Regions from separate parts of the Stutzerimonas sp. FeSN7 genome, predicted to be linked through region 1. Evidence: predicted binding sites of a transcription regulator. Region 1 holds the regulator's gene; each other region holds the start of a gene.
The links. Region 1 encodes sigma-54, which starts transcription at its own class of promoters, with help from an activator protein. Its sites were predicted from a motif close to ANTGGCATNNANNTTGCTNT; they were not measured.

Region 1 (4,196 bases):
TCACCGGCTGATCGAGCCCGGAGAAGTCGCGCAATTCGGCCTTCCAGTACGGGTTGGGCAGGCAGCGCACGTCGAATACCAGGTCGGCATCGACCGGCATGCCGCGCTTGAATCCGAACGATTCGATGAGAAAGGCCGTGCCTGGCTCAGGCTTGTTGAGCAGCCGCAGCTTGAGCATGTCGCGCAGCTGATAGAGGTTCAGGTGCGTGGTGTCGATCTTCAGGTCGGCATGATCGATGATTGCCGCCAGCAGCAGCTCCTCGTCACGAATCGCCTCGGCCAGCGAACGGCTTTCGTTGGTCAGCGGGTGGCGCCGACGGGTTTCGGAGAAGCGCTTGAGCAGGGTTTCGTCGTCGGCATCCAGATACAGCACGTCGCACTGAATATGCCGGGCGCGAACTTCTTCGAGCAGTTCGGGGAAACGCTTGAGCTGGCTGGGCAGGTTGCGCGCGTCGATCGACACGGCAACCTGCGGGTGCAGCAGTTCGGTGTGCAGCAGGGCGCGCTCGGCAAGCTCGGGCAGCAGGCCAGCGGGCAGGTTGTCGATGCAGTAGAACCCGTTGTCTTCGAGTACGTTCAGCGCGGTGCTCTTGCCTGAGCCCGAACGCCCACTGACGATGATCAGCCGCATCTGTACCCCATCGCGCTAGGCACCGTTCTGCACATCCACGACGACCTGGTACAGGCTGTCGTTGCTGGGTGCCTCGCGCAGACGTTGCCGTACCTCTTCACGGTCGAGCATGCTGGCGATCTGGCGCAGCAGCTCGAGGTGCTCGTCGGTGGCCGCTTCCGGGACCAGCAGGACGAACAGCAGGTCGACCGGGGCGCCATCGATGGCGTCGAAGTCCACCGGCGTTTCCAGGCGCAGCACGGCACTCACGGGGGCATTGCAGCCGACCATGCGGCAGTGCGGAATGGCGATGCCATTGCCGAAGCCGGTCGAGCCCAGCTTTTCACGGGCGATCAGGCTTTCGAAGATGGTCTGGGAGTCGAGGTCGGAAAGGTCCTGGGCGATCACCTTGGCGATCTGCTCCAGGACGCGCTTCTTGCTACCGCCCGGGACGTTCACCAGGGAACGTCCGGGGGTCAGGATGTTTTCGAGTCGGATCATAATGAGCGTCAGCGGGTGACGGCACCCTGGGTGTGGTCGAGCTGCTTCTCCTTGTGCTTGATCAGCTGACGGTCGAGCTTGTCGACCAGCAGGTCCACGGCAGCGTACATGTCTTCGTGTTCGGCATTGCCCACCACTTCGCGGCCGGCGACGTGCAGGGTGGCTTCGGCTTTCTGCTTGAGTTTCTCGACCTGCAGGACCACTTGGACGCTGATGATGCGGTCGAAATGACGGGCCAGTCGGTCGAATTTCTCCTCGATGTAGTCACGCAGGGCATCGGTAACTTCCAGATGAACACCGCTGATGTTGACTTGCATACTGCTATCTCCTTTGCCTTGTGCGAAGAGCAGGTCTTGAGGCCTGCCGCCGGGACAGTTCGACCAGTGGCCGATCACAGCAATCGTTTACGCTCGCTGGACGGTGCGATACCGAGCGACTCGCGGTATTTCGCAACGGTGCGGCGGGCCACCTGGATGCCCTGCGCCTCCAGTAAACCAGCGATCTTGCTGTCGCTCAACGGCTTTTTCTGGTTTTCCGCCGCCACCAGCTTCTTGATGATCGCGCGGATCGCGGTGGACGAGCATTCCCCGCCTTCGGCCGTGCTGACGTGGCTGGAGAAGAAGTATTTGAGTTCGTAGATGCCACGCGGCGTATGCATGTATTTCTGCGTGGTGACGCGGGAAATCGTCGACTCGTGCATCCCCACGGCTTCGGCGATGTCGTGCAGCACCAGCGGCTTCATCGCCTCGTCGCCGTGTTCGAGGAAGGCACGCTGGTGCTCGACGATCTGGGTGGCGACCTTCATCAGTGTTTCGTTGCGACTGAGCAGACTCTTGATGAACCAGCGCGCTTCCTGCAGCTGGTTGCGCATGAAGGTATTGTCGGCACTCGAGTCGGCGCGCTTTACGAAGCTGGCGTACTGGGCATTGACGCGAAGTCGGGGCATGGCGTCCTGGTTGAGCTCCACCAGCCAGCGATCGTTGTGCTTGCGTACGATGACGTCCGGCACCACGTACTCCGGCTCGCTCGCCTCGATCTGCGAGCCCGGGCGCGGGTTGAGGCTCTGGATGAGCTCGATGACCTGGCGCAGCTCGTCTTCCTTGAGCTTCATGCGGCGCATCAGCAGGCTGTAGTCGCGGCTACCCAACAGGTCCAGATGGTCACTCACCAGCCGCTGGGCTTCGCTGAGCCAAGGGGTGCGGTCAGGGAGCTGGCGCAGCTGCAGGAGCAGGCATTCGCGCAGATCCCGTGCGCCGATACCGGCAGGTTCGAACTGCTGTACGCGACGCAGCACGACTTCGACCTCGTCGAGCTCGATTTCAAGCTCCGGGTCGAAGCTGTCCACGATTTCCTGCAGAGACTCCTCGAGATAGCCCTGATCGTTGATGCAGTCGATCAGTGTGGTGGCGATCAGGCGGTCGGTGTCGCTCATGGGGGCGAGGTTGAGCTGCCACAGCAGATGGCTCTGCAGGCTGACACCGCTGGACGTACGGCTGGTGAAGTCCCATTCGTCGTCGTCATTGCTCGGCAGGCTGCTGGCGCTGGTCTGATAGATGTCTTCCCAGGCGGTGTCGACCGGTAGCTCGCTGGGAATGCGCTCACCCCAGTCGGCCTCGTCGAGGCCTTCGCCGCTGTGCGAAGGCTCTTCATAGGTGCTTTCCTGAGTACTGATCTTTTCGCTGCCAGCGTCGCTCGAACGATCGACGGCCTCGGCCATGGGGTCGGAGCCGTCGAAGTCGTCACCGTCCTCTTCACGCTCGAGCATGGGATTGGAATCCAGCGCTTCCTGGATCTCCTGTTGCAGATCGAGGGTGGAAAGCTGGAGGAGCCGTATGGCCTGTTGCAGCTGCGGTGTCATCGTCAGCTGCTGGCCCATCTTCAGGACTAGCGATGGTTTCATGGCAGAGGACTTCGAACCTTGTATGCCGGCGCAACCGCGCCTGTTCCGACATGCGGCGCCCAGGGCGCCGATGAAAGCAAATTATATGCCTGCCGACGAAGCCTTTGCCTAGAGGCGATTTGCCGAGCCGAGCAAAAAATCCGCTCTTACAGTCGGAATTCGTGGCCCAGGTAGACTTCCTTGACCAGCTGGTTGGCGAGGATGCTTTGGGCATCGCCTTCGGCGATCAGCTGGCCGTCGTTGACGATGTACGCCGTCTCACAGATGTCCAGAGTTTCCCGAACGTTGTGGTCGGTGATCAGCACCCCGATGCCCTTGGCCTTGAGGTGGTGGATGATCTGCTTGATGTCGCCCACCGATATCGGATCGACACCGGCGAAGGGTTCGTCGAGGAGGATGAATTTGGGCGCAGTAGCCAGCGCACGGGCGATCTCCACGCGGCGACGCTCGCCGCCGGACAGACTCATGCCGAGGCTGTCGCGGATATGGTTGATGTGGAATTCCTGCAGCAGGCCTTCCAGTGCCTGCTGGCGGCCGCCGCGGTCCAGATCCTTGCGGGTCTCGAGAATCGCCATGATGTTGTCGGCGACCGACAGCTTGCGGAAGATCGAGGCTTCCTGCGGCAGGTAACCGATGCCGGCACGGGCCCGGCCATGCATCGGAAGGTGGGTCACGTCGTTCTGGTCGATCAGCACGCGACCCTGATCGGCATTCACCAGTCCGACGATCATGTAGAAGCAGGTAGTCTTGCCGGCGCCATTCGGGCCAAGCAGGCCGACGATCTGCCCGCTCTCGATGGACAGGCTGACGTCGCGAACGACCTGCCGGCTCTTGTAGCTCTTGGCCAGATGCTGGGCTTTGAGGACGGCCATTACTGGGGCTGCTCCGCGGCCTGCTCGCGCTTGCGTGGCTGGATGACCATGTCGACCCGCGGACGCGGCGTGCTGACGTCGGTATTGGTGGCGCGGCCGGCGTTGACGATCTGGCGGCGGGTGTCATAGACGATCTTCTCGCCTTCGAAGGTGTTGCCTTCCTGGACGACCTTGGCCTGGTCGAGCAGCACGATGCGCTCGTTGGCGGCAAAGTACTGGATGGTCAGGCCGTAGGCCTTGACGATCTCCTTGTCCACGGCCGGCTTCTGCTCGTAGTAGGCCGGCTTGCCGATGGAGGTGAAGACTTCCACAT
Region 2 (4,196 bases), 1.1 Mb from region 1:
GTCAGGCAGGTGGAACAGCGCCACCTGGGCGCCATCGTGCCAGGCCACCACACCGGAATTGGCGACCAGATCGGCACGGCTGCACAGCGTCTGCCAGGCCGCCGGCGCGTTGGAACGGGAGTCGAGACGAACGACATTGGACTGGCTCATCAGAGCACCTCCTGGGTAAGTGGGATCAGGTGAAGTTCGCTGGCGCGCACCGGCCGACGCTGGCCACGCTCCTTGACGAAGTGGATGTCCGGGTCGGCGCGCCCGTCGTTGACGAAGGTGCGGAAGCGCTTGAGCTTCTCCGGATCGGAGATGGCGTTGGCCCATTCGCACTGGTAGCTGTCGACCACGTGCTGCATCTGGCTCTCCAGCTCGGCGGCGAGGTTCAGGCTGTCGTCGAGGATGACGTCCTTCAGGTAGTCCAGGCCGCCTTCCAGGCTTTCGCGCCAGACCGAGGTACGCTGCAGCTTGTCGGCGGTGCGCACGTAGAACATCAAGACGCGGTCGATGATGCGGATCAGCGTTTCGTCATCGAGATCGGTGGCGAACAGTTCGGCATGCCGCGGGCGCATGCCGCCGTTGCCGCAGATGTAGAGGTTCCAGCCCTTGTCGGTGGCGATCACGCCGATGTCCTTGCTCTGCGCCTCGGCGCATTCGCGGGTACAGCCCGATACGGCGAACTTGATCTTGTGCGGCGCACGCAGGCCCTTGTAGCGGTCCTCCAGGCGCAGCGCCATGCCGACGCTGTCCTGCACGCCGTAGCGGCACCAGGTGCTGCCGACGCAGGATTTCACGGTGCGCAGGCTCTTGCCGTAGGCGTGGCCGGTTTCGAAGCCGGCGGCGATCAGCTCGCCCCAGATGTCCGGCAGTTCGTGCAGCTGAGCGCCGAACAGGTCGATGCGCTGGCCGCCAGTGATCTTGGTGTAGAGGTCGTATTTCTTCGCCACCTGGCCGATGGCGATCAGCCCCTCGGGGGTGATCTCACCACCCGGGATGCGCGGCACCACCGAGTAGGTGCCGTTCTTCTGCATGTTGGCCATGAAGGTGTCGTTGGTGTCCTGCAGCGGAATCAGCGCCGGATCGGTGATCGGCTGGTTCCAGCACGAGGCCAGGATCGAACCCACCGTCGGCTTGCAGATGTCGCAGCCGACATGGCCGCGGCCATGCTTGGCCAGCAGTTCGGCAAAGCTCTGGATGCCCTCGACGCGGACGATGCCGTAGAGCTCCTGGCGGGTGTAGGCGAAGTGTTCGCAGAGGCTCTTGTCAACCGCCACGCCGCGCGCCGCCAGTTCGGCGTCGAACACCAGCTTGAGCAGGGCATTGCAACCGCCGCAGCCGGTGGCCGCCTTGGTCGCGGCCTTGAGTTCGCCGAGATCGGTGACGCCGGCATCGACCTGGCAGCACACCGCGCCCTTGCTGACGTTGTGGCAGGAACAGATGGTCGCGCTGGCCGGCAGGGCGTCCGGACCAAGCGTTGGAGCGCCCTCGGTCTGCGGCAGGATCAGGCCGGACGGATCGGCCGGCAGCTTGATGCCGTTCTGCGCGTACTGCAGCAGGGTGTCGTAGTAGCTGTTGTCGCCTACCAGCACCGCGCCCAGCACGCGCTTGCCATCGGCGGAGACGACCAGGCGGCGGTAGCTGGCGCTGGCCTCGTCGATGAAACGGTAGCTCCGGCTGCCCGGGGTCGCGCCATGGGCGTCACCGATGGAGCCGACATCCACGCCGAGCAGCTTGAGCTTGGTCGACATGTCTGCACCGAGGAACGGCGTGTGCGCTGCGTCGGCCAGCTGCGCGGCAACGCAGCGGGCCATGCTGTAGCCCGGGGCGACCAGGCCGAACACGCTGCCGTTCCAGCTGGCGCATTCGCCGATGGCGAAGATCGCCGGGTCCGAGGTACGGCAGTCACTGTCGACCACCACGCCGCCGCGTGCCGCCAGTTCCAGGCCGCAGTCACGGGCCAGGGCGTCCTGCGGGCGAATGCCGGCGGAAAACACGATCAGGTCGGTTTCAAGAAATTCGCCGTCCTGGAAGACCATGCGGTAGGCGTATTGCTCGCCAACGATGATTTCCTGGGTGGCACGCGACAGGTGCACGCCGACACCCAGCGCCTCGATGCGCGCCTTCAGCGCCGCGCCGCCGGCATCGTCCAGCTGCACCGGCATCAGCCGCGGGGCGAACTCGACCACGTGGGCTTCCAGGCCGAGAGACTTGAGTGCGTTGGCCGCTTCCAGGCCGAGCAGGCCTCCGCCGACCACCACACCGCGGCGTGCGCCGGTTGCGGCCGCGCGAATGCCGTCGAGATCCTCGAGGGTGCGGTAGACCAGCCGCGAGTTGCCTTCGGCACCGGGAATCGGCGGCACGAAGGGGTAGGAGCCGGTGGCCAGGATCAGCTTGTCGTAGGGCTGGCGGCCGTTGCCGGTGACCACTTCCTTGCGCTCGCGGTCGATCTCCAGCACCTGCTCGCCCAGGTGGGCCTGTACGCCGTGGCGGCTGTAGTAGTCGGCTTCGCACATCGCCAACGATTCGGCATCGCGGCCGCCGAAGTACTCGGACAGGTGTACGCGATCGTAGGCGCGCTGGCGCTCCTCGCCGAACACGTGCACGTCGTAGCGGGCTAGGGCGTCCTGTTCGATCAGCTGTTCGATGCAGTGATGCCCGACCATGCCGTTGCCGACGATGACCAATGTCTCGTGCTTGAGCGGGGTGACGGTTGAACTCATAGCCTTTCCTCTCGAGCGGCTGCGGCACGCGGCCGGCAAAACGCAAAAAAGGCGCCTGGAGCTGGGGTCAGCTCCAGGCGCCTTTGCCTGGTTTCAAAAATGTCGTGGGGGTGATTGGCCAGGCGTCGTTGCCTGGTTCACCCGGTCCCGTGCCTACTGGCGTGCGGTCGTCGCTGACCGCCTGGGACGTGCTGCCGTGCTGGCAGCTGTTGCAAGGGATTTAGCAGGTTGCGTGCCAGCTGCGCCGGGGCACCGCTGCAACCCCCCGGCCGGCGGGCCCGTGCGGGCTTGTCCGGGGGTGCGAATCGCCGCCGGCCGCGCGAGGCGGTTGAACCACTTCGGTGCGAAAAGGGCAGTGCGCTCACTGCTTTGGGGCGATTCGCGCGCGACGGTCAGCCGTCGAAAGCCTCGCGAACCAGCTGCGGCAAGGCCTGGCCGGCGGGCAGCGCGAGCAGGTGTTCTTGCGCACTCCGCGGCGCCTCGCCCTGTGGGTTGACATGCACCAACGTGGCGCCGGCCGCCCGCGCCAGATGTGGCACTTCAGCGGCGGGATAGACCACCCCTGAGGTACCGACCGACAGCAGCAGGTCGCACGCCTGGGCAGCGGCGAACGCGGCGCGCAACGCATCGCCCGGCAGGCTCTCGCCGAACCAGACCACGCCGGGCCGCAGGCGTCCGCCACAGTGGCGGCAGCGCGGCGGTTCGAGACGACGTCCGGCTTCGGGTTCGTCCGGTGCGGGCAGCGGCTCGGCCGGTTCACGGGCGCAGGCGAAGCAGCGTGGCCGGTGCAGGCTGCCGTGCAGGTGGATCACCTCGCGGCTGCCGGCGCGTTCGTGCAGGTCGTCGACGTTCTGCGTGATCAGCGTCAGCTGCGGCACATGGCCGGCGAGTTCGGCGATGGCCATGTGCGCGGGGTTCGGCCGAGCCTGGAGAACCTTCATCCGGCGCCACTCGTACCAGCCCCAGACCAGCGCAGGGTCGCGACGATAGGCGTCGGCAGTGGCCAGTTCGGCCGGATCGAAACGCTCCCACAAGCCGGTGAGCGCATCGCGAAAGGTCGGGATGCCGCTCTCGGCGGAGACGCCGGCACCGGTGAACACCACGACATGGCGCGCCGAACGCAGGGCGCTGAGCAGGGAAGAGGGGATCACGGGCGGCTCCGGTGGCTGGCTGGCCGGTCATCAATAGCACCGTGTGACGGGCTTGCCAAAGGTTGCGCTGCACCGATTGCGGGGCGGGTGGCTACCGTCCGGCTGCTCGCTGGGCCCATCTGTCACCTACTTGACGGGCGTCAAAGCCGCCTGGCTCCGCTCCCGGATGATGCCGAGTACGCGAGATTCGAGGGTGGGAGGCGCTTATGCTTGGCTCAGTGACCTGGGACGAGGCCTTGGTACAACGTTACGGACAGTTCGGGCAGCTGCACTGCAGCTATCCGGCTGCGGTCGATTTCAGCGACCGTGTCGCACCGCTGGACCTGTTGCGCGCCCT
Region 3 (4,196 bases), 550 kb from region 1:
CTCTATGGCATCAACGTTTTCAAGGTGCGGGAAGTGCTGCAGTGCCCGCGCCTGACGATCATGCCCAAGTGTGGTCGAGTGGTTCGTGGTGTGGCCAGCATCCGCGGTAGCACGCTGCCGATCCTGGATCTTTCGCTAGCGACCGGTAAGTCGGCGCTGATGAATCTTGAAAATTCGTTCGCAGTAATCACCGAATACAACAACAGGACGCTGGGTTTTCTGGTGAGTTCTGTCGAGCGGATCGTCAATCTGAACTGGGAGGCCATTCTGCCTCCTCCGCGCGGTGCTGGGCGCGATCATTACCTGACCGCTGTGACGCACATCGACAACAAGCTGGTGGAAATCATCGACGTCGAGAAGGTGCTGGCGGAAGTTGCACCTACCTCGGAAGAGGTTTCGCCGGAAGTGGTGGACGACGATACTCGCGCCAAGGCGCTGTCGTGTCGCGTCCTGGTTGTGGATGACTCGTCGGTGGCGCGCAAGCAGATTACCCGCTGCTTGGAGAACATTGGTATCGAGGTCGTCAAGCTCAACGATGGCCGCGAGGCACTCAATTATCTGAAGCGGATGGCCGACGAGGGCAAGAATCCGGCGGAAGAGTTTCTGATGATGATTTCCGATATTGAAATGCCGGAAATGGATGGCTATACCCTGACTACCGAGGTGCGACACGATCCGCGCATGCATGCAATGCATATACTCCTGCATACTTCCCTTTCCGGTGTGTTCAACCAGAACATGGTGAAGCGAGCGGGGGCGGATGATTTCCTCGCCAAGTTCCAGCCTGATGATCTTGCTGCTCGGGTGGCCGAGCGGATCAGGCAGGCGGATGCAAACTGAGGCTAGCTCCTCTCATGATGGTGAGGCTTTATTGGTGTCAGTCGATCTGGATTTCGAGCAGTTCCGGGTATTTCTTGAAAAGACATGCGGCATCCTGCTGGGCAGCAACAAGCAGTATCTGGTATCCAGCCGCCTGAACAAGCTGATGGAACAGCAGGGCATCAAGACGCTTGGTGATCTGGTCAGAAAGATTCAGGCGCAGCCACGCAGCGGTTTGCGCGAAGCGGTTGTCGACGCGATGACGACCAACGAAACGCTGTGGTTCCGTGATACCTATCCGTTCGAGGTGCTGAAGAGCCGCGTGCTGCCAGAGATGCTCAAGGCCGGTTCCGGGCAGCGTCTGCGTATCTGGTCGGCAGCCTGCTCGTCCGGGCAGGAGCCTTATTCGCTGTCCATGGCGATCGACGAGTACGAGCGCAGCAATCCGAGTCAGCCAAAGACGGGCATCCAGATCGTCGCAACGGAGCTGTCCGGGGCAATGCTGGCAGCGTCCAAAGCGGCGGAGTACGACAGCCTGGCGATTGCCCGTGGGTTGTCCTCGGATCGCCTGCAGCGCTACTTCGATGTCAAGGCGCCGGGTCGGTGGGCGGTCAAGCCCGCCATCCGATCGCGAGTCGAGTTCAGGGTGCAGAACCTGCTGGATAGCTATGCGGCACTGGGCAAGTTCGACATCGTGTTCTGTCGCAACGTGCTGATCTATTTCTCCGCCGATGTGAAGAAGGACATCCTCAAGCGTATTCACGCGACGTTGCGACCAGGTGGCTATCTCTTCCTTGGCGCGTCCGAAGCGCTCAATGGTCTTCCCGAGCTGTACCAGATGATTCAGTGCAGCCCAGGCATCATCTACAAGGCCAAGTGAGCCTCACTTGGCGGCAGAAAACCGTCATGCAAGGTGGCGGTCTGCGGCAATAAAGCGGTAACGGCTTGCCGCTTTTGACGCGACCGGCGATACCGCCAGGTTGAAAGTCCTTGAAAATCAGCGATTTGTCTTTGATGGCATGAGCTTTGCTGGAGTTTGCGCAAGCAGACTTGTATCCGGCAGAGGGCCAGACATGAGCATTAGTTTCGACAAGGCACTTGGCATCCACGAAAAGGCGCTGGGCTTTCGCTCCCAGCGTGCAGAGGTGCTGGCCAACAACATCGCCAACGCCGATACCCCCAACTACAAGGCCCGTGATCTGGATTTCAGCAGCGTGCTCGCCGAGCAATCTGCTCGTAGCCAGGGCGGCTTCGGCGTCGCCCGGACCAGTGAAAGGCACATTGCCGCCGAGGGGCTGGAGATCGCTGATGCCTCGCTGCGCTTTCGCACGCCGGCGCATCCGTCCCTCGATCAGAACACCGTCGATCTGCAGATCGAGCAATCCAACTACGCGAAGAACGCTGTGGACTTCCAGGCGAGCTTCACCCTGCTCAATAGCAAGTTCAAAGGGCTGATGAGCGCCCTGCGCGGCGAATAAAGGAGTGTCTCATGTCTCTTAGCAGCGTTTTCAACATTGCCGGCAGCGGCATGAGTGCCCAGAGCACTCGGCTGAACACCATTTCCAGCAACATCGCCAACGCCGAGACCGTTTCGTCAAGCGTCGATCAGACCTACCGGGCGCGTCATCCGGTATTCGCTACGGTCTTCCAACAGGCCAACGGTCAGCCCGACCAGTCGCTGTTCGCCGGTCAGGACCAGGCCGGGGTTGGTGTTCAGGTGCTGGGTGTAGTCGAGGACCAGAGCGAGCTGCAGGCCCGCTACGAGCCCAATCATCCGGCTGCCGACGAGGCCGGTTACGTCTATTACCCGAACGTCAACGTGGTGGAAGAGATGGCCGACATGATTTCGGCCAGTCGTGCCTTCCAGACCAACGCCGAGCTGATGAACACGGCCAAGACCATGTTGCAGAAAGTGCTGACGCTGGGTCAGTGATAGTTACGAGAGCGCAATTATGAGCACTACGAACGGCGTCGGTGGAACCGGCTCGATACTGGATCAGTACCAGTTCGGCGAAAAGCGCGAAGCCAAGGGTAACGACCTCGGCAAGAACGAGTTTCTTGAGTTGCTGGTGGCCCAGTTGAACAACCAGAACCCGCTGGAGCCGCAGGAAAACGGCGAGTTCATCGGTCAGCTGGCGCAGTTCAGCACCGTGGAAGGCGTCGAGAAGCTCAACTCGAGCATGCAGACGATCCTGTCCGGCTACCAATCGTCCCAGGCGCTGCAGGCCTCGTCGCTGGTAGGGCGCAAGGTCATCGTGCCGACTGACAAGGCAGTTGTCGATACCAGCGAAACCTTCAAGGCGAGCCTGGTATTGCCGACCTCCAGCAGCAACGTCTTCGTGAATATCTACGACAGCACGGGTGCTTCGGTCGCGCGCGTGAACATGGGCCAGCAGCAAGCCGGCAACGTGTCCTTCATGTGGGATGGCAAAGATGCCAGTGGCAATGTCTTGCCGCCTGGTACCTATCGCTTCGAGGCGCAGGCTACCTATCAGGGCGAAACCAAAGGGCTTTACACCTTGCTGCCGGCGAACGTCGACAGCGTCACGCTTGGGCAGAACGGCGGGGAGCTGATGCTCAACCTTGCCGGTATCGGCAGCATCGGCCTCTCCCAGGTCCAGATCATCGGACAATAACCGCCGGCACCTCGGCAAAGGAGTAATTCCATGTCCTTCAATATCGGTCTGAGCGGCCTGCGTGCCGCGAGCAAGGACCTCAACGTTACTGGTAACAACATCGCCAACGCCGGCACCGTGGGCTTCAAGCAATCGCGCGCGGAGTTTTCCGACGTCTACGCGGCGTCCGTCCTCGGCACGGGCAAGAACCCGCAGGGCAGCGGCGTGCTGATGTCCAACATTTCCCAGCAGTTCAACCAGGGCAACATCAACTACACGCAGAATGCGCTGGACCTGGCGATCAACGGCAACGGCTTCTTCCAGGTCAGCAACAACGGGGCGGTGAGCTATACCCGCGCCGGTTACTTCGGCACCGACCGCGAAGGCTTCCTGGTCGACAACTTCGGCTACAAGCTGCAGGGCTTCCCGGTGGATGGCAACGGCAACCTGCAGAACGGTGTGGTGGGTGATCTTCAGATCCAGACCACCAACCAGGAGCCGAAGGCGACCAGCCAGATCAATACCGCGTTCAACCTGAACTCCACGCTGAAGTCGCCGGTTACCTGGCAGACGACTTATGACGGAATTGTCGACGAGGCTTACCAGGCGGCCTACACCCCCGCGTACGACACTGAGCTGGCAACCCGCACGGCCGAATACTACGCGAACGAAGGCATCGATCCTGCCACGGCAATAGCTGAAGAGATCGCAGCTGCCCAGGCCTATGCCGCGCCTCTCGCGCAGGCGGTCGGCACGACGGCC

Region 2: the regulator sigma-54 is predicted to act here: its motif matches at 2,929-2,948, upstream of nirB (nitrite reductase large subunit NirB).
Region 3: the regulator sigma-54 is predicted to act here: its motif matches at 1,833-1,852, upstream of flgB (flagellar basal body rod protein FlgB).

Annotation. Positions count from the first base shown of each region.
Region 1 covers NZ_JARPMN010000001.1:3,577,226-3,581,421, reverse strand. Annotated here, with positions in the region: gene rapZ (RNase adapter RapZ) at 1-631, opposite strand, end outside; gene ptsN (PTS IIA-like nitrogen regulatory protein PtsN) at 647-1,111, opposite strand; gene hpf (ribosome hibernation-promoting factor, HPF/YfiA family) at 1,120-1,428, opposite strand; gene P5703_RS17060 (RNA polymerase factor sigma-54) at 1,503-3,011, opposite strand; gene lptB (LPS export ABC transporter ATP-binding protein) at 3,158-3,883, opposite strand; gene lptA (lipopolysaccharide transport periplasmic protein LptA) at 3,883-4,196, opposite strand, start outside.
Region 2 covers NZ_JARPMN010000001.1:2,447,654-2,451,849, reverse strand. Annotated here, with positions in the region: gene nirD (nitrite reductase small subunit NirD) at 1-150, opposite strand, end outside; gene nirB (nitrite reductase large subunit NirB) at 150-2,708, opposite strand; gene P5703_RS11530 (SIR2 family NAD-dependent protein deacylase) at 3,101-3,859, opposite strand; gene P5703_RS11525 (oxygen-independent coproporphyrinogen III oxidase) at 4,066-4,196, shown strand, end outside.
Region 3 covers NZ_JARPMN010000001.1:3,024,685-3,028,880, reverse strand. Annotated here, with positions in the region: gene P5703_RS14200 (chemotaxis protein CheV) at 1-840, shown strand, start outside; gene cheR (protein-glutamate O-methyltransferase CheR) at 830-1,699, shown strand; gene flgB (flagellar basal body rod protein FlgB) at 1,893-2,297, shown strand; gene flgC (flagellar basal body rod protein FlgC) at 2,309-2,752, shown strand; gene flgD (flagellar hook assembly protein FlgD) at 2,772-3,455, shown strand; gene P5703_RS14175 (flagellar hook protein FlgE) at 3,486-4,196, shown strand, end outside.